Regions from separate parts of the Streptomyces sp. NPDC008238 genome, predicted to be linked through region 2. Evidence: riboswitches for the same ligand, from Rfam matches in the RefSeq annotation. Region 2 holds a riboswitch; the other holds the start of a gene.
What was found. Region 2 has a riboswitch for glycine ahead of gcvT (glycine cleavage system aminomethyltransferase GcvT). Riboswitches for the same ligand answer to the same signal wherever they lie in the genome.
Positions count from the first base shown of each region.

Region 1: linked by a shared signal. The riboswitch ahead of gcvP (aminomethyl-transferring glycine dehydrogenase) and the one ahead of gcvT (glycine cleavage system aminomethyltransferase GcvT) in region 2 are both predicted to bind glycine.

Region 1 covers NZ_JBIBGK010000008.1:269,455-280,375, reverse strand. The annotation lists gene ftsR (transcriptional regulator FtsR) at 1-373, shown strand, start outside; gene ACFZAU_RS19970 (bifunctional nuclease family protein) at 462-935, shown strand; gene ACFZAU_RS19965 (MerR family transcriptional regulator) at 1,127-1,750, shown strand; gene ACFZAU_RS19960 (DNA polymerase IV) at 1,832-3,286, shown strand; gene ACFZAU_RS19955 (PRC-barrel domain-containing protein) at 3,199-3,579, opposite strand; glycine riboswitch at 3,681-3,784, shown strand; glycine riboswitch at 3,787-3,903, shown strand; gene gcvP (aminomethyl-transferring glycine dehydrogenase) at 3,941-6,826, shown strand; gene ACFZAU_RS19945 (DUF5999 family protein) at 6,899-7,105, opposite strand; gene ACFZAU_RS19940 (hypothetical protein) at 7,354-7,944, opposite strand; gene ACFZAU_RS19935 (glutamate-cysteine ligase family protein) at 8,506-10,002, shown strand; gene ACFZAU_RS19930 (CPBP family intramembrane glutamic endopeptidase) at 10,037-10,858, shown strand; gene ACFZAU_RS19925 (PhzF family phenazine biosynthesis protein) at 10,871-10,921, opposite strand, start outside.
Region 2 covers NZ_JBIBGK010000014.1:4,750-15,670, reverse strand. The annotation lists gene ACFZAU_RS25445 (DUF885 family protein) at 1-1,306, shown strand, start outside; gene ACFZAU_RS25440 (enhanced serine sensitivity protein SseB C-terminal domain-containing protein) at 1,446-2,249, opposite strand; gene ACFZAU_RS25435 (enhanced serine sensitivity protein SseB) at 2,327-3,109, opposite strand; gene ACFZAU_RS25430 (hypothetical protein) at 3,318-4,061, shown strand; gene ACFZAU_RS25425 (AAA family ATPase) at 4,104-4,781, opposite strand; glycine riboswitch at 4,953-5,053, shown strand; gene gcvT (glycine cleavage system aminomethyltransferase GcvT) at 5,233-6,345, shown strand; gene gcvH (glycine cleavage system protein GcvH) at 6,431-6,811, shown strand; gene glyA (serine hydroxymethyltransferase) at 6,875-8,146, shown strand; gene ACFZAU_RS25405 (L-serine ammonia-lyase) at 8,303-9,685, shown strand; gene ACFZAU_RS25400 (hypothetical protein) at 9,790-10,578, opposite strand; gene ACFZAU_RS25395 (hypothetical protein) at 10,620-10,921, opposite strand, start outside.

The DNA of each region.
Region 1 (10,921 bases), on a different contig from region 2:
CGCGGCGCTGCGCATCGGCCGGGAGGAGCTGCTGGCCGCCACGGGCGCCGAAGCGGGCGAACTCGCCCAGTGGGAGGCGTACGGGCTGGTGGAGACCGGTCCTGACGGCGACTACGACGCCGAAACGGTGAACATCGCCAAGATCGTGGCCGATCTTGGCCGTTTCGGGCTCGAACCGCGCCATCTGCGCGCGGTGAAGGCCGCCGCCGATCGTGAGGCCGGCCTGGTGGAGCAGGTGGTGGCGCCGCTGCGCAGGCACCGCAATCCGCAGACCAGGACGCACGCGGAGGCCACCGCGCGGGAGCTGGCGGCGCTGTCGGTACGGCTGCACGCGGCGCTGGTGCAGTCCGCGCTCAGGGTGCGGCTCTTCTGAGCCGACGTGGCCAGGACACGCCCGGTCGGCGACCGGCCGGGCCCGTCCCGACTACCCAAACCGGCCGGGCACGGCCTAGGGTTGCTGTGTGAACGAGCTCGACGTCGTGGGTGTCCGGGTCGAAATGCCCTCCAACCAGCCGATTGTGCTCCTGCGGGAAGTGGGAGGCGACCGCTACCTGCCCATCTGGATCGGGCCGGGGGAGGCCACCGCCATCGCCTTCGCGCAACAGGGCATGACGCCCGCGCGGCCGCTGACCCATGATCTGTTCAAGGACGTGCTCGAGGCCGTCGGCCAGACGCTGACCGAGGTCCGGATCACCGACCTGCGCGACGGCGTCTTCTACGCCGAGCTGGTGTTCGCCAGCGGCGTGGAGGTGAGCGCGCGTCCCTCGGATGCCATAGCGCTCGCGTTGCGCACCGGAACCCCGATCTACGGGAGCGACGGTGTGCTGGACGACGCCGGCATCGCCATTCCCGACGAGCAGGAGGACGAGGTTGAGAAGTTCCGCGAGTTCCTCGACCAGATCTCGCCCGAGGACTTCGGCACCAGCAGCCAGTGAGGCCCGCCCTGGCCATTCGTGCAGCCTTACCCCCGGTATGGACACGGGAAACCACCTCTGGGGTTGATATCACTCGGCGTGCCGAGCGTGGCGATCGTTGACGCACCCGGAGTGACTGCCTACCGTCGAGAAGGAAAGTCCCGATGGCACGTGCGCGTGCCCTGAGGGGTGCGAAGGGACGGGAGGTCGGCGTGAGAAGCACCGGCGACGGTACGGCCTTCGGCGGCCCGTATCCGATGCGCGGGGCCTTGGCCCGCAACGCCGCGACGCCCCCCGGAGGGGGTTCGGGCGACACCTCGGGGCAACCGCCGGAGGGGGCCGGCGAGACGGTCGGCTACCGCGGGCCCACGGCCTGTGCGGCGACCGGCATCACCTACCGACAGCTGGACTACTGGGCGCGGACCGGGCTCGTGGAGCCCAGCATCCGGCCCGCGTACGGCTCGGGGACGCAGCGGCTGTACAGCTTCCGGGACGTCGTGGTCCTCAAGATCGTCAAGCGGCTGCTCGACACGGGCGTGTCCCTCCAGAACATCCGCACGGCCGCGCAGCACCTGCGGTCCAGCGCGCCCGCGGAACTCACCCGGATGACGCTGATGAGCGACGGCGCGACGGTGTACGAGTGCACCTCCCCGGACGAGGTCGTCGACCTCCTCAAGGGCGGTCAGGGGATCTTCGGGATCGCCGTGGGCGTGGTGTGGCGGGACGTCGAGGCCGCCCTGTCCCAACTGCACTCCGAGCGGGTCGACACCGGGGAGACCCTGGTCGGCCACAACCCGGGTGACGAGCTGGCCCGGCGCCGCAACCGCGCGGGCTGACCGGCCGGAACCGGCCGCGCCCACCCGTCCGCCGTACACGTGTACGGCGGATGTCGGACCTGTGGTGCACCATCGGTGACTGTGAGAAGCGCGCCGGTCATCCTCCATCTGGACATGGACGCGTTCTTCGCCGCCGTCGAGCAGGCCGCGAAGCCGAGTCTGCGGGGGAAGCCGGTCATCGTGGGGGGCGTAGGGCCGCGCGGGGTGGTGGCGACCGCGTCGTACGAGGCCCGTGTGTACGGGGTGCACTCGGCGATGGCGATGGCGCGCGCCCGGCGGCTGTGCCCGAATGCGGCCTACCTCATGCCGCGCTTCGCCGTCTACCGGCAGATCAGCGACGTCGTCATGGAACTGCTGTCGCGGCTGTCGCCGCTGGTCGAGCCGCTCAGCCTGGACGAGGCCTTCGTCGACCTGGAGGCGGGCGGCATCGCGGACGACCCGCGCGCGGTGGGGGAGCGGCTGCGGGCGGACATCAAGGCGGCGACAGGGCTCACGGGCTCGGTGGGGCTCGCGGGCTCCAAGTTGCTGGCCAAGATCGCCTCGGAGCAGGCCAAGCCGGACGGGCTGGTCGTCATCGAGCCCGGCACCGAGCGGGAACTGCTCGCCCCCATGCAGGTGCGCACGCTCCCCGGCGTGGGTCCCGCGACCGCCGAGCACCTGCGGCGCGCGGGCATCGTCACGGTCGGCGAGGTGGTGGAGGCGGGCGAGGCCGAGCTGGTCAGGCTGCTCGGCAAGGCGCACGGCGCCCATGTGCACGGGATGGCCCTGGGCGTCGACGAGCGCCCCGTGGTCGCCGACCGCGAGAGCAAGTCGGTCTCGGTCGAGGACACCTTCGACGTCGACCTCACCGATCGGGTGCGCGTCCGGCTGGAGGTGGACCGGCTGGCCGACCGCTGCGTGCGCCGGCTGCGCTCCGCGGGCCGTTCGGGCCGCACGGTGGTGCTGAAGGTGCGGCGGTACGACTTCACGACGCTGACCCGTTCGGAGACCCTGCGCGCCCCCACCGACGACCTGTCGGTGGTCCGGGAGACCGCGGCGAGGCTGCTGGAGGCCGTCGACATCACGGGCGGCGTCCGGTTGCTGGGGGTCGGCGTCGCGGGGCTCGCCGACTTCACGCAGGAGGACCTGTTCGCCCAGGCGGCGGAGCGGGAGGAGGAGGCGGCGGACGAGGAGGCGGGCCCGTCCGAGGGGGCGCCGGAGCGGCCCGCGGAGGAAGTCCGGGAGCCGGCGCCGGAGGAGCGGCGCTGGGTGCCGGGCCAGGACGTACGGCACCGCGAGTACGGCGCCGGGTGGGTGCAGGGCAGCGGGGTCGGCAGGGTCACCGTCCGCTTCGAGGAGCCGGGCTCGGTGGTGCCGGGGCGGGTGCGCACCTTCGCGGTGACGGACCCGGAGCTGGAACCGTCCGAGCCGCTCCCCCTGGTGTTACCGAGCCCGCGGGCGCTCCCGCGTCAGCTGTCGCCGGCCAGCGTGCCGAAGTCGCGGTCCGGCGGGGGCTCCGGCACCGGGCCGGACAGCGAGGGCCCGCTCATGCCGTAGTGGTGGTAGAGCTGGAGCTCCTGCTCGGGCGAGAGGTGCCTGCCCACTCCGAAGTCCGGGGCGTCCTTGATCAGCGCCTTGTCGAACGGCACGCGCAGCTCTTCCCCGGTGAACTCGCTCGGTTCCAGCGGCACGAACGCGTCGCGGCTGAACAGACCGGTGCGTACCGCGGCCCATTCGGGCTCCCCGGTGGCGTCGTCGAGGTACACCTCGTCGACCGTGCCGATCTTCATCCCGTTGCGGTCGAAGGCCCTGCGCCCGATGAGGCTGCGCGGATCGATACCGGTCTGCACGGTCCCTCCAACTGGTCGCGATTAATCCTATTTAGGCACGAAAGGTGGCGGCTGTCACATGACCCGTCACCGGACCGCGCTGGTACGCTGACAGCGGCTGCTGACCCCTTGCGGGAGAGTCCTGGCACGCGGGGAACCGCCCGCCGGGCGCCGAAGGAGCAAACCCTCCCCGGAATCTCTCAGGCATCCGTACCGCATGGGTGAGGTCACTCTGGAAAGCAGGAAAGGGCGGCACGCACCGTGCGCGGCCACTTCCTCACCGACGGTGAAAGCCGTCCCGGCACGTGCGGGACGGTGAAGCTCTCAGGTTCAGATGACAGAGGGGGAGGCCGTGTCGCGCCAGACCAGGAGGCCTCCGCAGATGACCGCCAACCGCATCCCACTCTCCGAGCTGGAGCGCGGCATCCCCTTCGAGCAGCGTCACGTCGGGCCCGACGCCGGTGCGCAGGCCAAGATGCTCGCGCAGGTCGGCTACGGCTCGCTGGACGAGCTGACCGCCGCCGCCGTCCCGGACACCATCAAGAGCGCCGAGGCGCTCGGTCTGTCCGGCGCCCGCACCGAGCCCGAGGTGCTCGCCGAGCTGCGCTCGCTCGCCGACCGCAACCAGGTGCTGCGGCCGATGATCGGCCTCGGCTACCACGGCACCTTCACCCCGCCGGTCATCCTGCGCAACGTCATGGAGAACCCCGCCTGGTACACGGCGTACACGCCCTACCAGCCGGAGATCTCGCAGGGCCGCCTGGAGGCCCTGCTGAACTTCCAGACGGTCGTCGCCGACCTCACCGGGCTGCCCACCTCGGGCGCCTCGCTGCTCGACGAGGGCACGGCCGCCGCCGAGGCGATGGCCCTGTCCCGCCGGGTCGGGAAGGTCAAGGACGGCGTCTTCCTGATCGACGCGGAAACCTTCCCGCAGACCGTCGCCGTGATCGAGACCCGCGCGGAGCCCACCGGCGTCGAGGTCGTCGTCGCCGACCTCGCCGGCGGCATCCCGGCGGAGATCGCCGAGCGCGGTGTCTTCGGCGTGCTGCTGCAGTACCCGGGTGCCTCCGGTGCCGTGCGCGACCTCAAGCCGGTCATAGAGCAGGCCCACGGGCTCGGCGCGATCGTCACCGTCGCCGCCGACCTGCTGGCCCTGACCGTGCTGACCTCACCCGGCGAGCTCGGCGCCGACATCGCCGTCGGCACCACCCAGCGCTTCGGCGTGCCCATGGGCTTCGGCGGCCCGCACGCTGGCTACATGGCCGTCCGTGACACGCACGCCCGCAGCCTGCCCGGCCGCCTGGTCGGCGTCTCCGTCGACGCCGACGGCGACCGGGCCTACCGCCTGGCGCTGCAGACCCGCGAGCAGCACATCCGCCGCGAGAAGGCCACCAGCAACATCTGCACCGCGCAGGTGCTGCTCGCCGTCATGGCCGGCATGTACGCGGTCTACCACGGCCCCGAGGGCCTGGCGCAGATCGCCCGCCGCACCCACCGCTACGCCGCGGTCCTCGCCGCCGGGCTGCGCGCCGGCGGCGTCGAGGTGACCACGGACGCCTTCTTCGACACCGTCACCGCGCGTGTGCCCGGCCGGGCCGCCGAGGTCGTGGCCGCCGCCCGCGACGCCGGGGTCAACCTGCGCCAGGCCGACGCCGACCTGGTCGGCATCGCCTGCGACGAGACCACCGGCCGTGCCGACCTCGCCGCCGTGTGGGGCGCCTTCGGCGTCAGCGGCGACGTCGAGGCCCTGGACGCGGCCACCGAGGACGCGCTGCCCGCGGGCCTTGAGCGCGAGGTGGACTACCTGACCCACCCGGTCTTCCACCAGCACCGCTCCGAGACCGCGATGCTGCGCTACCTGCGCCGCCTCGCCGACCGCGACTACGCGCTGGACCGCGGCATGATCCCGCTGGGCTCCTGCACCATGAAGCTCAACGCGACCACCGAGATGGAGCCGGTCACCTGGCCCGAGTTCGGCCAGCTGCACCCCTTCGCGCCCGCCGAGCAGGCCGAGGGGTACCTCACGCTCATCCACGAGCTGGAGGACCGCCTCGCCGAGGTCACCGGCTACGACAAGGTCAGCCTGCAGCCGAACGCCGGTTCCCAGGGCGAGCTGGCCGGCCTGCTGGCCGTCCGCGCCTACCACCGGGCCAACGGCGACACGCAGCGCACGGTCTGCCTCATCCCGTCCTCCGCGCACGGCACGAACGCCGCCAGCGCGGTGATGGCCGGCATGAAGGTCGTCGTCGTGAAGACCGCCGGCGACGGCGAGGTCGACGTCGAGGACCTGCGCGCCAAGATCGAGCAGTACCGCGACGAGCTCGCCGTGCTCATGGTCACCTACCCCTCCACGCACGGTGTCTTCGAGGAGCACATCGGCGACATCTGCGCCGCGGTGCACGACGCGGGCGGCCAGGTCTACGTGGACGGCGCCAACCTCAACGCCCTGGTGGGTCTGGCGAAGCCGGGCCACTTCGGCGGCGACGTGTCGCACCTGAACCTGCACAAGACCTTCTGCATCCCGCACGGCGGCGGTGGCCCCGGCGTCGGCCCGGTCGCGGTCCGCGCCCACCTCGCCCCGTACCTGCCCAACCACCCGCTCCAGCCGGCCGCGGGCCCGGAGACGGGCGTCGGCCCGATCTCGGCCGCGCCGTGGGGTTCGGCCGGCATCCTGCCCATCTCCTGGGCGTACGTGCGCCTCATGGGCGGCGAGGGCCTCAAGCGCGCCACCCAGGTGGCGGTGCTCAGCGCGAACTACATCGCCAAGCGCCTGGAGCCGCACTTCCCGGTGCTCTACACCGGCCCGGGCGGGCTCGTCGCGCACGAGTGCATCATCGACCTGCGTCCGCTGACCAAGGAGACGGGCGTGACGGTCGACGACGTCGCCAAGCGCCTGATCGACTACGGCTTCCACGCGCCGACGATGTCGTTCCCGGTGGCTGGGACGCTGATGATCGAGCCGACGGAGAGCGAGAACCTCGCGGAGCTGGACCGCTTCTGCGACACGATGATCGCGATCCGCGGCGAGATCGAGCGGGTCGGCTCGGGGGAGTGGCCCAAGGAGGACAACCCGCTGCGCAACGCCCCGCACACGGCGGCGGCCCTGGGCGGCGACTGGGAGCACCCGTACTCCCGTGAGGAGGCGGTCTTCCCCGCCGGTGTGTCGGCCGCGGACAAGTACTGGCCGCCGGTCCGCCGCATCGACGGCGCCTTCGGCGACCGCAACCTTGTCTGCTCCTGCCCGCCGCTGGACGAGTACGACGCGTAAGGGCGCTTGACACCGCTCAAGGGTCGGCCCCGCTGTTCCAGCGGGGTCGGCCCTTTGTCGTTCCCGGCCCGGTCAGGCCGCCGTGACGATGTGCCCGCTGCCGAGCGGACGGTGCGGGGCGATGATCCGCCCGTCGGGGAGGAGCTCACCGGTGTCCTCGAAGAGGAGGACGCCGTTGCACAGCAGGCTCCAGCCCTGCTCGGGGTGGCTGGCCGTGATGTGGGCGGCCTCGCGGTCGGGGCTGCCGGCGGACGGGCACTGCGGCTGGTGCGGGCACATGGACGACGTCTTTCGCTGCGAGTGGTGTGAAGTACGGCTGCCTTGGGTAGGAACCTCAGTCATGCCGCTCCCCCGTTCAGTCGGTCGGTCCCAGTGTTGCTCTACTGAGGGATTTCCGCAGGGATTTCGCGTGAGCTGTCCTCGTTAGTTGGGGACGCATTCACTCTCGCGGGCGGTTGCCCGGACAAAGCAACGCCTCCGTGACCGGACGGTCACGGAGGCGTGCGAGGTCGCCCCAGCCGCGAGCCTCAGGCGGTGGTGCCGAGCAGGGGTGGCGGAGCCAGCCGCAGGGTCAGCACCGGCACCAGGTCCGAGAGCCGGTGCATGCGGTGCGCGGCGATCCCCGGCGGCGCCGGCGCCAGCGGGATCAGCAGGTCGGAGTGGGCCGGCTGGGCCGAGCCCGCGTCGGCCGAGAGGTCTCCGTGCAGCCACAGCGTCAGCATGTAGAGCCCCGGTACCGAGAGCAGGTGCGGCTGGTAGGGGGTGGTGAGCGCGTCGGCCTGGCGCAACGCGCGCTCGGTCGAGGCGAGGTACGGGCCCTCGCAGAAGTGCGAGAACGCCCAGCCGTCCGGGGTGTCGACGGTCTCGCCCGCGGCGGCCACCTTCTCGCCCGCGCGGATGTGGAAGCGCCAGCCGGTCAGCCGCGCCCGGGGCAGTCCTCCCGGTTCGGTGATCACGGGGTCGAGGACGTGCAGGGGGAGAGGGTGCTCGGCGACCAGTGGCCCCGTGGCGTTGCGCAGCGAGGGGGTGCGGGCCTCGCGGACGGCGGTGGGGGAACTCAGAGCGGCGAGAACGCTCCGCAGGGCGGGAGCGGGGGCTGGGGCTACCTGCAGCGGCATGGTGGGCGGCCTCTCATGAGGAGACACGGGGGGTGTTCGGCGGGGTGCGGACAGCGCTGTCAGCGGTGGAGCTGATGGAACTGCGGCGGCAGGCCGGGACAGCCCGGATCCCCGGGGCGCGTGGGGGCGGCGACGTAAGGAATCAGCGTGGGCATGCGGATCCCTTCCCGTGGCCGGAAGCGTCGCGGGCGCGCGGCGGGTCGCGGAAGCTCTGCCTGTGAACGAAGGATATACGAGTAGTGTTCGCGCAGTGTTTCATCTAGCCGTCAGTGATATTACGGGCAAGGCGGTTCCCGGTCACCCTGGACAGGTAATAGCTCCCCGATTGCACCGTCGCCGACGCCGTGAACTGCGCTTTCCGCGTTACTGCGGATGGCTGAATCTCGTCGGTGTTTTTCACGAGAGGGCCGCCGTCGGCATGTGAATTCCGTACATGCCCCCGGAATGTGCCGCGAGACGGTGCTCGTGGCCAGCTTAGCGGTTCGGGGGCGGCGCCGGGGGCCTTATCGATCTCAGGGCTGGGCATGATGTGATCACGGCCCACTCGAGGAAGGACCTCCGATGGGGGAAAAGGTCGCGGCCACGGGGTTCGACCTGGCCGACCGCCAGCGGTACCGACGGAAGCTGAAGCAGTGCCTGCTGGGGTTGGAGCGACTGCTGGAGGAGAAGCGGTTCGACCGTCCCCGCAATCTGATGGGGCTGGAGATCGAACTGAATCTCACCGACCGCGACGGGCTGCCGCGCATGATGAACGAGGAGGTCCTCGAGCGCATCGCGAGCCGTGATTTCCAGACCGAGCTGGCGCAGTTCAACATTGAAGTGAACATCGCCCCGCACCGGCTTTCCGGCCGGGTCCTCGACCGGCTCGCCGAAGAGTTGCGCATGGGCCTGGGATATGCCGAGAGAAAGGCCCGCGAGGTCGGCGCCCGCATCGTGATGGTGGGAATCCTGCCCACCCTCGGCGCCCAGGACCTGGTCGGTGCCAACCTCTCCCGCGTCGACCGCTACATGCTGCTGAACGACCGCATCCTGGCCGCCCGCGGCGAGGACATCACCCTGGACATCTCCGGCGTGGAGCGGCTGACCTGCGTCTCCGGCTCGATCGCCCCCGAGGCCGCGTGCACCTCGATGCAGATGCACCTCCAGGTCACCCCCGCGCGCTTCGCCGCGGTCTGGAACGCCGCACAGGTGGTGGCCGGCCCCCAGGTCGCGATCGGCGCCAACTCCCCGTTCCTGTTCGGCCGCGAACTGTGGCGGGAGACCCGTCCCACGCTCTTCCAGCAGGCCACCGACACCCGCCCCGAGGAGCACCGGGCCCAGGGCGTACGCCCGCTGACCTGGTTCGGCGAGCGCTGGATCGACTCGGCGTACGACCTGTTCGCCGAGAACGTGCGCTACTTCCCGTCCCTGCTGCCCATCTGCGAGGACGAGGACCCGCTGCACGTCCTCGACGAGGGCGGGGTGCCGCAGCTGAAGGAACTCACGCTGCACAACGGCACGATCTACCGCTGGAACCGGCCGGTGTACGCCGTCGTCGACGGGGTGCCCCACCTGCGGGTGGAGAACCGGGTGATGCCCGCCGGGCCCACCGTCGCCGACGTGCTCGCCAACACCGCCTTCTACTACGGGCTCGTGCGCTCCCTCGCCGAGGGCTCGCGCCCGGTGTGGAGCCGGTTGCCGTTCGCGGCCGCCGCGGCCAACTTCGACGCCGCGTGCCGGCACGGCGTCGACGCCGTTTTCACCTGGCCCCGGCAGGGCCGCGGCAGCGGGCTCGTGGAGGTCGGGGCCGTCGAACTCGTGCTGGACGAGTTGCTGCCGATGGCGTCCGCGGGACTGGACGCCTGGGGGATCGACCCGGTGGACCGGGACCACTACCTCGGCATCATCGAGGGCCGCTGCCGCAGCCGCATGAACGGCGCCGAGTGGCAGGCCGTCGCCTTCCACCAGGAGCTGGACCGCGGACTGGACCGGCAGCGGGCACTGGCCGCGATGACCCTGCGCTACTGCGAGCTGATGCACACCGGCGCCCCCGTGCACGAGTGGCCGCTGGAACGCTGAGCCGCCGCCCGTGCCGCCGGGCGGATGAGGCAGGATGGCGCGGGTGGAGGCATCAGTCAACAGCAATCCGGTGGAGCCCGGCGGGTCGGGGGCGGTGGAGCGGCTCGCCCCGCGCACCCTGCGCAGTGAGACCCTCCTGGTGCTCGCCCTGTCGCTCGGGGCCAGCGCGCTCTCGGCGCTGATCAGCTTCATCGGCTCGGTGACCAGGCCCGGCGGCCTCAAGGACCAGGCGGCCACCCTCGTGGGCTCGCACGCCCCGGGCCGGCCGTGGCTCGACCTGGCCTGGCAGCTGTTCGGCGTCGCCACCGCGCTCGTCCCGGTCGCGCTCGTGGCCCACCTGCTGGCCCGTGAGGGGACGGGCATGCCGGCCATCGGGTTCGACCTGCGCCGCCCGCGGACCGACCTGCTGCGCGGCGCCGCCCTGGCCGCGGCCATCGGCGGCACCGGGCTGCTGTTCTACCTGGGCGCGCGCGCCTCCGGGTTCAACCTCACGGTGGTGCCGGAGTCGCTGCCCGACGTCTGGTGGAAGATCCCCGTGCTGATCGCCTCCGCGATCCAGAACGCGGTGCTCGAGGAGGTCGTCGTCGTCGGCTACCTGCTGCGCAGGCTCGGCCAGTTGGGCTGGACGCCGGTCGGCGCGCTGGTGGCCAGCAGTGTGCTGCGCGGCTCGTACCACCTCTACCAGGGCATCGGCGGGCTCATCGGCAACATGGCGATGGGCGTCGTCTTCGTGCTGCTCTACCGGCGCTGGGGCCGGGTGGGGCCGCTGGTGGCGGCCCACGCGCTCATCGACATCGTGGCCTTCGTGGGCTACGCGCTGCTCGCCGGCAAGGTGGGGTGGCTGCCGACCGCCTGAGGGCCGTACGGCTCAGGGGTGGGCGTGCAGTTCGCCGTCGATCACGGTGACGGCACGGCCGCT
Region 2 (10,921 bases):
CCTCAAGGTCCAGTACGGGGAACTGGAACTGCACCGCCGCGACCCATATCCGCATTTGTCCAATCTCGAACTCACCGCCTACGACCGCGAGTACGCGCCCCGTGAGGAGCTTGCCGAGGCACGCAGACGCCACCTGCAGCAGTGGCCGGACGCCGTCGACGCGGCCATCGCGTCGCTCGACCGGGTGAGCGCGCCGGTCGCCGGGGCACTCCTCGGGGCGGTCCGCGGACTCGCCGCCGACCTCGACCCGGAGGCCGAGCCGGAGGCGGGTCCCGCGCTCGCCGCGCACGCCCGGCTGGTCGACCACATCGCCCGCGCCGCCGAGACCGGCGACCCCGACCCGCGGCTCGGGGGCGAGGCGCTGGCCCTGCTGATGGGCAGTCAAGAAGGCCTGCACGTCGACCTGTCGGCCCTGGCCGACGAGGCCGAGCGCGAGCGGGACCGGCTCACCGCGCTCCTCACCGAGTCCTGCGGGCGGCTGGACCCGAAGGCCGGCGTGGACGAGCTCATCCCGCGGCTGCTGGCCGACCACCCGGACGCGGACGGGGTCATCCCCGAGGCCGCCCGGCTCACCGAGGAGGTCATCGAGTTCACCCGGCAGCGCGGGCTCGTGCCCTGGCTCGACGGGGACTGCCTGGTCGGACCGGCACCGCCGTCACGCCGCTGGTCCATGGCAATGATGACCTGGGCCGCGCCGGAGGAGGCCGACTCCGCCTCCTGGTACCACGTCACCCCGCCGGAGCCGGACTGGCCGGAGGAGGAACGCGAGGAGTGGCTCTCGGTCTTCAGCCGCACGAGCCTGCCGGCGATCACCGTCCACGAGGTCGCGCCGGGCCATTTCGCCCACGGCCGGGCATTGCGGCACGCACCCACGCAGGTACGGCGTGTCCTGCACTCGCTCTCCTTCTGCGAGGGCTGGGCGCACTACGTCGAGGAGGTCTGCCTGGAGGAGGGCTTCCGTGCCCGCGACCCCCGCTTCGCGATCGGCGTGGCGCTGGAGGCGCTCGTACGCGTCACCCGGCTGGCGTGCGCGATCGGGCTGCACACGGGGGCGATGACGCTGGAGGAGGCCACGCAGCGCTTCATGCGGGACGCCCACCTCGCGCGGGCCGGCGCGGCCTCCGAGGCACGGCGCGGCACCTTCGACGCGGCCTACGGGCGCTACACCTGGGGCAAGTTGGAGATCATGCGGCTGCGGGAGCGCGCCCGGCGCGCCTGGGGGCCGGAGTTCTCGCTCCAGCGGTTCCACGGGGCGCTGCTGGAAATGGGGAGCCCGCCGCTGGGGCTCATCGACGCGATCCTGTGACCGGGGTCCCCCGCGGAGCGGGTCCGTCGCGCCTGCGGCGGGCCGCCTCCCACCCACTCGCCACCCGCCCGTCACCGCCTTCCTGACCTGCACGGAGGCGCCGTCCGGGTGGGCGGGTGGGAGAGACCCGCCGGGAGCGTCAGTAGGGCTGCGGGGCCCACCCGTACGTCGCCCCGGGAGCACCCGGCGCGCCCGGTGCGCCCTGTGCACCCGGCGCGCCGTGGGCGTCACGGGAGTAGAAGGGCTGCGCCGAAGCCCGCATCCACATACCGACCGGGTCGTACTCGTCGGTGAGCGCGACCGTGGCGACCGGCAGCCCTTGCGGCACCGCCCCGAGGGCGGACTGCATCATCAGGCGCACCGACTCCACGGCCTGGGGCCCGGCGTCGTAGAGGTCCACGCCGATCGCCAGGTAGGGCTCGCCCAGTACGGGCTGGACCCAGGCGCGCCGCAGGGAGCGGACGGCCGGGCTGCGATGGGCCTGCTGGGACAACAGGGCGTAGTACTGGGGGATCTGGAGCGCGGGCTCGCCGATCCGCAGCGGTCCGGCCGGGGAGCGGTCGAGGCCGAGGCTGACGCGCCGCAGGTCGAGCCAGGGGACGCCGACGCCGCCGCCGGGGGCGTGCGGGTTGAGCCACAGGCCCCAGCGGTCGGGGAAGAGCGAGGCCGCGATCTCGCGGCCGGACACCACCTCGTGGGCCCGGTTCCAGCCGCAGGCGGTGAACTCCTGCGGCGAGGTCACGCACGGCGCGTAGCCGTGGCCGGCGACCTCCATGTTGCCGTACTGCGCGTCCGCCCCGCCGGGGGTGCCCTGCCAGAGCAGCATCCACACCTGGCTGTCGGCGAGGGTCCGCAGCACTTCCTCGTAGGCGTCGTACCTACCGGGCGTCACCTGCCGGAGCGCATGCTCCAGCCCCCCGCCCCCTCCCACGCCGGCGCTCACGTGTCCCGCCCTTCCGCGTCTGCCTCGTCCGCGTCGTCTGCTCCGCCGAATGCCTCTGGTGCCGTACGGGACCCAGGTTATGCGCCCGTGCCGACATAGAAGGGTCGCACGCGCTCCAGCATCCAGTCGCCGATGGGGTCCTGTGCGACGTCCAGCAGCACCAGACTGACCTGCCAGGGCAGCGGTACGGCGCCGAGCGCGCGCCCGAGGGCGGCCATGGCGGCGGCCCGGTCCTCCTCCTGCCAGCGGTCGAGTTCGACGCCGACGAAGAGGGTGGCGGGGTCGCCCTCGACGCTGGCCAGCGCGCGGCGGGCGGAGAGCACGACCGGGGTCACGGCGAACTCGCCCGCGGCTACGGCCAGGAAGTCGACCGGCTCCTCGTCCGGCGAGGGTTCCCACAGCCGGACCCGGGCGCCGGTGGGGGTACCGGGCTCGCGGTCGGTGCGGCACAGCTCCATCACCGCGGCGGGCGGCAGCGGGATGCCCACCGCGCCTCCGGGGTTCACGGCGATCCCGATCTGCGGGGGCAGCCCCCGGGCGAACTCACGGGCGGGGGCGACGGCGAAGCTCATGCCGGTACCGGCGGCGAGGAACTGCTGCTCGGAGCTGAAGACGGGGACGTAGACGCCGCCGTCGAGTTCGAGGGTCGGCAGGTCGAGGTCGGTGCTCTCGGGACTGCCGCCGTTCGGCAGCGGGATCCACAACTGCGAGCGTCCGAGCACCTCCAGGACGCGGGCCGTGGCACCCGGATCGCCGAGTGCCGCGGAGAGCACTTCCTCGAGTTCGTTGGCGGGCCAGCCGCCGGCGCCGTGGCCAGGCGGGGCGAAGCCGTCCGGTATCCGCTGCCCCGGGATGTTCACTGCGTTTCGCCTCGCAATTTCCTGTGGTGGTGCGCTCCGTGGAAACCCTATCCGGCGGCGGGCGCGGACGACCCCCGCATCACGCGCCCGTCACATCGGCCGCCCCATGCCGTGGTCACATATTGCGATCGTCCGGTTGCGAAGCGTCACAGCGGCTCCGAAGGTAGGACGAGCAAGGAGAACACCCTCAACCGGGAGATATCTCGACATGCGCATCACCAGGATCAACTCCACCCTCATAGCGGCGGCCGTGTGCGCCTCGCTGACGATGGGCCTCACCGGCGGTGTCGCGAGTGCCCAGGCCCCCACCCGGAGCACGGCCGTCGAGGTCGAGCACCTCGCCGCTCGCGCGGCGGACACGGGCAACGCCGAACTGATCTCCAAGCTCGGTGACACGCTGTCCATCGGGGCCAAGCTCACCCAGGAAGCCCAGGTCGAAAGCCCGGACTCGGCGAAGCTCGAGGAACTCCGCAAGGGTCTGGAGGAGGCGAGCGGGCAGCTGGCCTCGGTCCTCGACCAGGCGGGTGCGGTTTCTCCCGGCTTCACCGACCCGGCGGCCATGGATCCGGGCGCGCCACAACCGGGCCTGGAGCCAGGGGACCCCGGCCTGCCGGGTGACCCGAGCACCATCGACCAGGTCGGCGGTCCCGGCGATCAGGGCGCCGCGGACGCCGTCACCGACGTCAAGAACGCGCTCACCAAGCTGGTCCAGGACGTCACGGACCTGCTGGCCAAGGTGGTCGCCAAGGACCTCGCGGGTGTGACGGCCGGTGTCGCCGCCGTCGTCGCCGACCTGCAGGCCCTGCTGCTGGCGGTGCCGAAGCTGCTCACCGGCGCACTGCCGCTGCCGCTTCCGCTCCCGCTGCCGCTCCCCCTGAACGACCAGGGGCAGCAGCTGTCGCCCGAGGCGGAGATCGCGCCCCAGGCCCAGGTGGATCCGCAGATTGGTTGATCGTTCAGCGGTACCGCCCCTCACGCGTCGCGGCCCGGCCGCTCAGCCGTCGAAGTCGATGGCCTCGAGCTCCCGGGCCGCTTCGCGGTCCAGCAGCACCACCGAGGCGCACGCCCCCGGCAGCCGGCCCGCCTCCGCCTCCGTCAGCAGGCGGCGGGAGGCGGCACGGTGCCGGGCCATGGCGTACGCCGACACCCGGCGGCCGCGTTCGCGCTGGCCGTCCAGCGCGGTCCGGACGGGGACGTCCAGCAGCACCAGGTGCATGCCCCTTCCCCGGCGCCGGGCCTCACGGGAGACCCAGGCGCGCACCCAGCGCAGGGTTCCGCAGTCGTGGAGCACGACGCTGTCGCCCGAGCGCAGCGCCCGCCACAGCCCGGCGTAGTGAGCGATCCGCACCAGGGGACGGTAGAGGGCGTACGGCAGCAGCCGCGGAACCCGGGCCTGCCAGCGTTCCCTGACGTCCTGTGAGTCGATCAGGCGGGCGCCGCCGGTCGCGCGCCGCATGAGGGTGCTCTTGCCGCCGCCCGGCAGGCCGGAGACGAGCAGGACGTCCCCCGGCGGGTAGCGCAGGGTGCGTACGGGCCGGCGCCCCCGTCGCAGATCGATCAGCCGCCGCGGCCGTACGGCACGTCCCCCGCGACGCGCTTCCCCGGCCCGCGCCGGTACCGGCCGGGACACGGCCGGACCCCCGGCCGTCGCATACGCACTCTGCCACCGCACAGTTCGCCCTCCGGGTCCGACGTTCAAGATGGTAAATCCTGTGTCTTTGCCTACCCAGAGGAACGGCGGCGTTACTACCGGATCGGGACCGGACCGGGACATCCGGGACGCGATCGCGACAACGGCGGGCGCCCGTGCAATGATGGCGGCCTCAATCGCATATAGGCCGTTCGAGGCCGCGCGGGAGAGTTTCCGCACCGCTGTGGCGGGCGGGACGCCGAAGGAGCAAGTCCTCCCTTGAATCTCTCAGGCACAGATACCGCGCGTTCGAGGCACATCTGAAAAGCGGGCGAGCCCTCCCGGCCACGGGGGTGCCGCCCCACCCAAGGTGCAAGCCGGGACTCCTCCGCACGGAGGGTCCAGGTGAACCTCTCAGGTTCCGATGACAGATGGGGAGGACCTGCCCCGTCATCGCCCTACCTGTCTCTTCCTTGCCTTGGGAGCCCGCCCGATGAGTGAATCCCGCCGTACCGCACTGGACGCGCTGCACCGCGCCCTCGGCGCCACCATGACCGACTTCGCGGGCTGGGACATGCCGCTGCGGTACGCCAGCGAGCGCGACGAGCACACCGCCGTACGGACCCGGGCCGGTCTCTTCGACCTGTCCCACATGGGTGAGATCACGGTCACCGGTCCGGGTGCGGGCGAGGCCCTGGACCACGCGCTGGTGGGCCACATCTCGGCGCTGGCCGTGGGCCGTGCCCGCTACACGATGATCTGCGCGCCCGACGGCGGCATCCTCGACGACCTGATCGTCTACCGCCTCGGCGACGAGGAGTACATGGTCGTCGCCAACGCCTCCAACGCCCAGGTCGTCCTCGACGCGGTGACCGAGCGCGCCGCCGGCTTCGACGCCGCGGTCCGCGACGACCGGGACGCCTACGCGCTGATCGCCGTCCAGGGGCCGAACTCCCCCGCCATCCTGAAGTCGGTCACCGACGCCGACCTCGACGGGCTGAAGTACTACGCGGGCCTGCCCGGCACCGTGGCCGGCGTCCCCGCGCTGATCGCCCGCACGGGCTACACCGGCGAGGACGGCTTCGAGCTCTTCGTCGCCCCGGCCGACGCGGAGAAGCTGTGGCAGGCGCTGACCGAGGCGGGCGCGGACGCCGGCCTGGTGCCGTGCGGCCTGTCCTGCCGCGACACGCTGCGCCTGGAGGCGGGCATGCCGCTGTACGGGCACGAGCTGACCACCGCGCTCACCCCGTTCGACGCCGGGCTCGGCCGGGTCGTGAAGTTCGACAAGCCAGGTGACTTCGTGGGCCGCGAGGCGCTGGCCGCGGCCGCCGCCAAGGCCGAGGCCACGCCGCCGCGCAAGCTGGTCGGTTTGGTCGCCGAGGGCCGCCGGGTACCCCGGGCGGGCTACCCGGTGGTGGCGGGCGGCGAGGTGGTCGGCGAGGTCACCTCCGGCGCCCCCTCCCCGACCCTGGGCAAGCCGATCGCCATCGCGTACGTGGACGCCGCGCACGCCGCGCCGGGTACCTCCGGTGTGGGCGTGGACATCCGCGGTACGCATGAGCCGTACGAGGTGGTGGCCCTGCCGTTCTACAAGCGGCAGCGCTGAGTCCCCGGTCTCATCCGGCACACCCGTCCCACCTGTCAAGACAGCCGTTCACCAGCACATACCGTCATCCAGGAGAATTCACGCCATGAGCAACCCCCAGCAGCTGCGGTACAGCAAGGAGCACGAGTGGGTCTCGGCCGCCGACGCGGACGGCGTGTCGTCGGTGGGCATCACCGAGCACGCGGCGAACGCCCTCGGCGATGTCGTCTACGTCCAGCTCCCGGCGGTCGGTGACACGGTCGCCGCGGGCGAGACCTGCGGTGAGCTGGAGTCGACCAAGTCGGTCAGCGACCTGTACGCCCCGGTCTCCGGTGAGGTCACCGAGGTCAACGAGGACGTCGTCAACGACCCCTCGCTGGTGAACTCGGCGGCCTTCGAGGGCGGCTGGCTGTTCAAGGTGAAGGTCACCGAGGAGCCGGGCGACCTGCTCTCCGCGGACGAGTACACCGCCTTCACCGGCAACTGACCGCTCGGGACCTCCCGGCAGCTCCGCCCTGTCCACTCCGACCTCCGGACGGATGACCCCCTGATGTCGCTTCTCAACAGCTCACTGCACGAGCTCGACCCCGACGTCGCCGCCGCCGTCGACGCCGAACTCCACCGTCAGCAGTCCACCCTCGAGATGATCGCCTCGGAGAACTTCGCTCCGGTCGCGGTGCTCCAGGCCCAGGGCTCGGTGCTGACCAACAAGTACGCCGAGGGGTACCCCGGCCGCCGCTACTACGGCGGTTGCGAGCACGTCGACGTCGTCGAGCAGCTCGCGATCGACCGGATCAAGGCGCTCTTCGGCGCCGAGCACGCCAACGTCCAGCCGCACTCGGGCGCGCAGGCCAACGCGGCCGCGATGTTCGCGCTGCTGAACCCCGGCGACACGATCCTGGGTCTGAACCTCGCCCACGGCGGGCACCTGACCCACGGCATGAAGATCAACTTCTCCGGCAAGCTGTACGACGTGGTCGCCTACCACGTGGACCAGGAGACCGGTCAGGTCGACATGGCCGAGGTCGAGCGCCTGGCCAAGGAGTCCCGGCCGAAGCTGATCATCGCCGGCTGGTCGGCGTACCCGCGGCAGCTGGACTTCGCGGCCTTCCGCCGGATCGCCGACGAGGTCGGCGCCTACCTGATGGTCGACATGGCGCACTTCGCCGGTCTGGTGGCGGCGGGCCTGCACCCCTCCCCCGTGCCGTACGCGGACGTCGTCACCACGACCACGCACAAGACGCTGGGCGGCCCGCGCGGCGGCGTCATCCTGTGCAAGGCGGAGCTCGCCAAGAAGATCAACTCGGCGGTCTTCCCCGGCCAGCAGGGCGGCCCGCTGGAGCACGTCATCGCGGCGAAGGCGGTCGCCTTCAAGATCGCGGCGAGCGAGGAGTTCAAGGACCGCCAGGTCCGCACCCTGGAGGGCGCGCGGATCCTCGCGGAGCGGCTGACCCGGGACGACATCGCGGCGGCCGGCGTCTCGGTGCTGTCCGGCGGCACCGACGTCCACCTGGTCCTGGTCGACCTGCGCGACAGCGAGCTCGACGGCCAGCAGGCCGAGGACCGGCTGCACGAGATCGGGATCACGGTCAACCGCAACGCGGTCCCGAACGACCCGCGCCCGCCGATGGTCACCTCCGGCCTGCGCATCGGCACCCCGGCGCTGGCCACCCGCGGCTTCGGCACGGAGGACTTCCGCGAGGTCGCCGACGTCATCGCCGAGGCCCTCAAGCCGGGCTTCGACGCGGAGACCGCCAAGGCGCTCGGCGCCCGGGTCACCGCCCTGGCCGGCAAGCACCCGCTGTACCCCGGCCTGAAGTAGCGAGTGTCACCCGGTGTGCGGGGCCGCTCCGTGAGGACGGTCCCGCACACTGGAACACAGGCGGCGCACCCACGCCGCGCCCACGTACCACCCGGCGGCGAACCCGCCGGCCGCCCGCGGACAACGGGGTCCGCGAACCCGAGGAGTCATCGCACCGTGGCCATCTCCGTCTTCGACCTCTTCTCGATCGGCATAGGCCCCTCCAGCTCCCACACCGTGGGCCCGATGCGCGCCGCGCGGATGTTCGTCCAGCGGCTGAAGAACGACGGCATGCTGGCGGGCGTCGCCTCCGTGCGCGCCGAGCTGTTCGGCTCGCTCGGCGCGACCGGCCACGGCCACGGCACCCCCAAGGCGGTGCTGCTGGGCCTGGAGGGGCACTCCCCCCGCACGGTCGACGTGGACACCGCCGACCAGCGGGTCGAGCAGATCCGCCACAGCCGCCGCATCAACCTGCTCGGCGCCCACGAGATCCCGTTCTCCGCCGACGACGACCTGGTGCTGCACCGGCGCCGCTCGCTGCCGTACCACGCCAACGGCATGACGCTCGCCGCGTACGACGAGACCGGCGCGCCCGTGCTGGAGAAGACCTACTACTCGGTGGGCGGCGGCTTCGTCGTCGACGAGGACGCGGTCGGCGAGGACCGCATCAAGCTCGACGACACCGTGCTGAGGTACCCCTTCCGCACCGGCGACGAGCTGCTGCGGCTCACCCGGGAGACCGGGCTGTCGATCTCCGGGCTGATGCTGGAGAACGAGAAGGCGTGGCGCACCGAGGCGGAGATCCGCGCGGGCCTGCTGGAGATCTGGCGCGTCATGCAGGACTGCGTCAAGGCCGGGCTGACCCGCGAGGGCATCCTCCCCGGCGGCCTCAAGGTCCGCCGCCGCGCCTCGGCCACCGCCCGCCAGCTGCGCGCCGAGGGCAACACGGCGGCGCACGCCATGGAGTGGGTCACGCTGTACGCCATGGCCGTCAACGAGGAGAACGCCGCGGGCGGCCGCGTCGTCACCGCCCCGACCAACGGTGCCGCCGGCATCATCCCGGCCGTGCTGCACTACTACGTCAACTTCGTGGCCGGGCAGTCGACGGAGGCGGAGAAGGAGGACGGCGTCGTCCGCTTCCTGCTCGCGGCGGGCGCGATCGGCATGCTCTTCAAGGAGAACGCCTCCATCTCGGGCGCCGAGGTCGGCTGCCAGGGGGAGGTCGGCTCCGCCTGCTCCATGGCCGCGGGCGGGCTCGCCGAGGTCCTCGGCGGCGGCCCGGAGAAGGTGGAGAACGCCGCGGAGATCGGCATGGAGCACAACCTGGGCCTCACCTGCGACCCCGTCGGCGGGCTCGTCCAGATCCCCTGCATCGAGCGCAACGGCATGGCCGCGGTCAAGGCCGTCACCGCCGCCCGCATGGCGATGCGCGGGGACGGGCGGCACCACGTCTCCCTCGACAAGGTCATCAAGACCATGAAGGAGACCGGGGCCGACATGAAGGTCAAGTACAAGGAGACCGCGCGGGGCGGGCTCGCGGTCAACGTCATCGAGTGCTGACGCCGCGGGCCCCGGCCGCCCCGGACCTCCGGGCGGCCGGGGCCCCGCCGTACCCGCCGCGACCTCCCGTCCCCGGGGTTCCCTGAGCCCTGCCACGGGGGAGGTCAGTCGCCGACCGGCCGTACCACGTTGTCGTCGCCGACCTCGTACACGTCGATCCTGAGCGCGTGGCGCACGGCTGCGGGCACACGTCGGGCGGCAGCGAGGCCGGAGCTGGGAACGACCAGTGCGTAGCGCGTGGTTGCCGACGCGTCGGTCATCCTCCGCAGGAGCTGCCCGTACGCGACGTCCGCGTCGATGCCCGGGTCCTCGGTGCGGCCCTTCGCCTCCCCCACGATCCGCCCGCCGTCCCGCACGGCCTCGATGTCGGCGTACTCGTCGGTCGGCAGCACCGGTGTCCACCCTTCGGAGCGCAGCCAACGGCGGAAGGCCGCGACCACACGGTCCTCGTCGGTGGTCACGCGGTGCTCGGCCGTGGCGAGGAGTCCGCGCAGCGCGGCGAGGTCGGTCTCGCGGAACCGGCGCAATCGTCCCCTGGCGTCGGCCGCCAGGTCCCCCGGGCAGATGACCAGCAGGTCCAGGCCGTTCTCCGGGATCAGCGCCTCGCGTCGCTCGTCGTACAGGGCGCGCTGAACACCCCGGTGGACGCCACTGACCGTGAGGCGGTCGGGCTTGTCGAAGAAGGCGACCGGCTGGTCGTGCTGGATCTCCCGGTACTCCACCACCAGGCCGTAGCCCGGCCAGTAGGAGTCGACCGGCAGGCGTGCTCTGCGTCCCGACGGGCTCGGATCGCCCACCAGCCAGTCGAAACGGTGCTGTCGCCTCCCGCGCTCGGCCAACACCTCGTCGCACAGGTCGAGTACGTACGCCTCGTCGCTGTCCTGCCTGCCCATGCCCCGCATGATGCCAGGCGCCGCCGGAGCCGGACCCCGCCTCAGCGGTACGTGGCCGCCGCCCACACCGCCGTCGCCGCGACCGCGAGGGCGTAGCAGGCGGTGGCGGCGCGCAGGAGGCGGATCTTCGCCCGGGCGGACAGGCGGGTGCGGGACAGCAGCCAGGCCAGGGCGGGGAGGACGAGGACGGCGTGGAGGCTGACGCCGTGGAGGGGCTTGAGGGGGGCCGTCGAGGCGTACGCGGCGGCCTGGTGGCCGGTGCGGGTGAGGTGGACGCCGCGGGCGATCATGGCCGCGCCGGAGAGCAGTCCGACGAGCAGGATCACGAAGCCGGCGCGCAGGG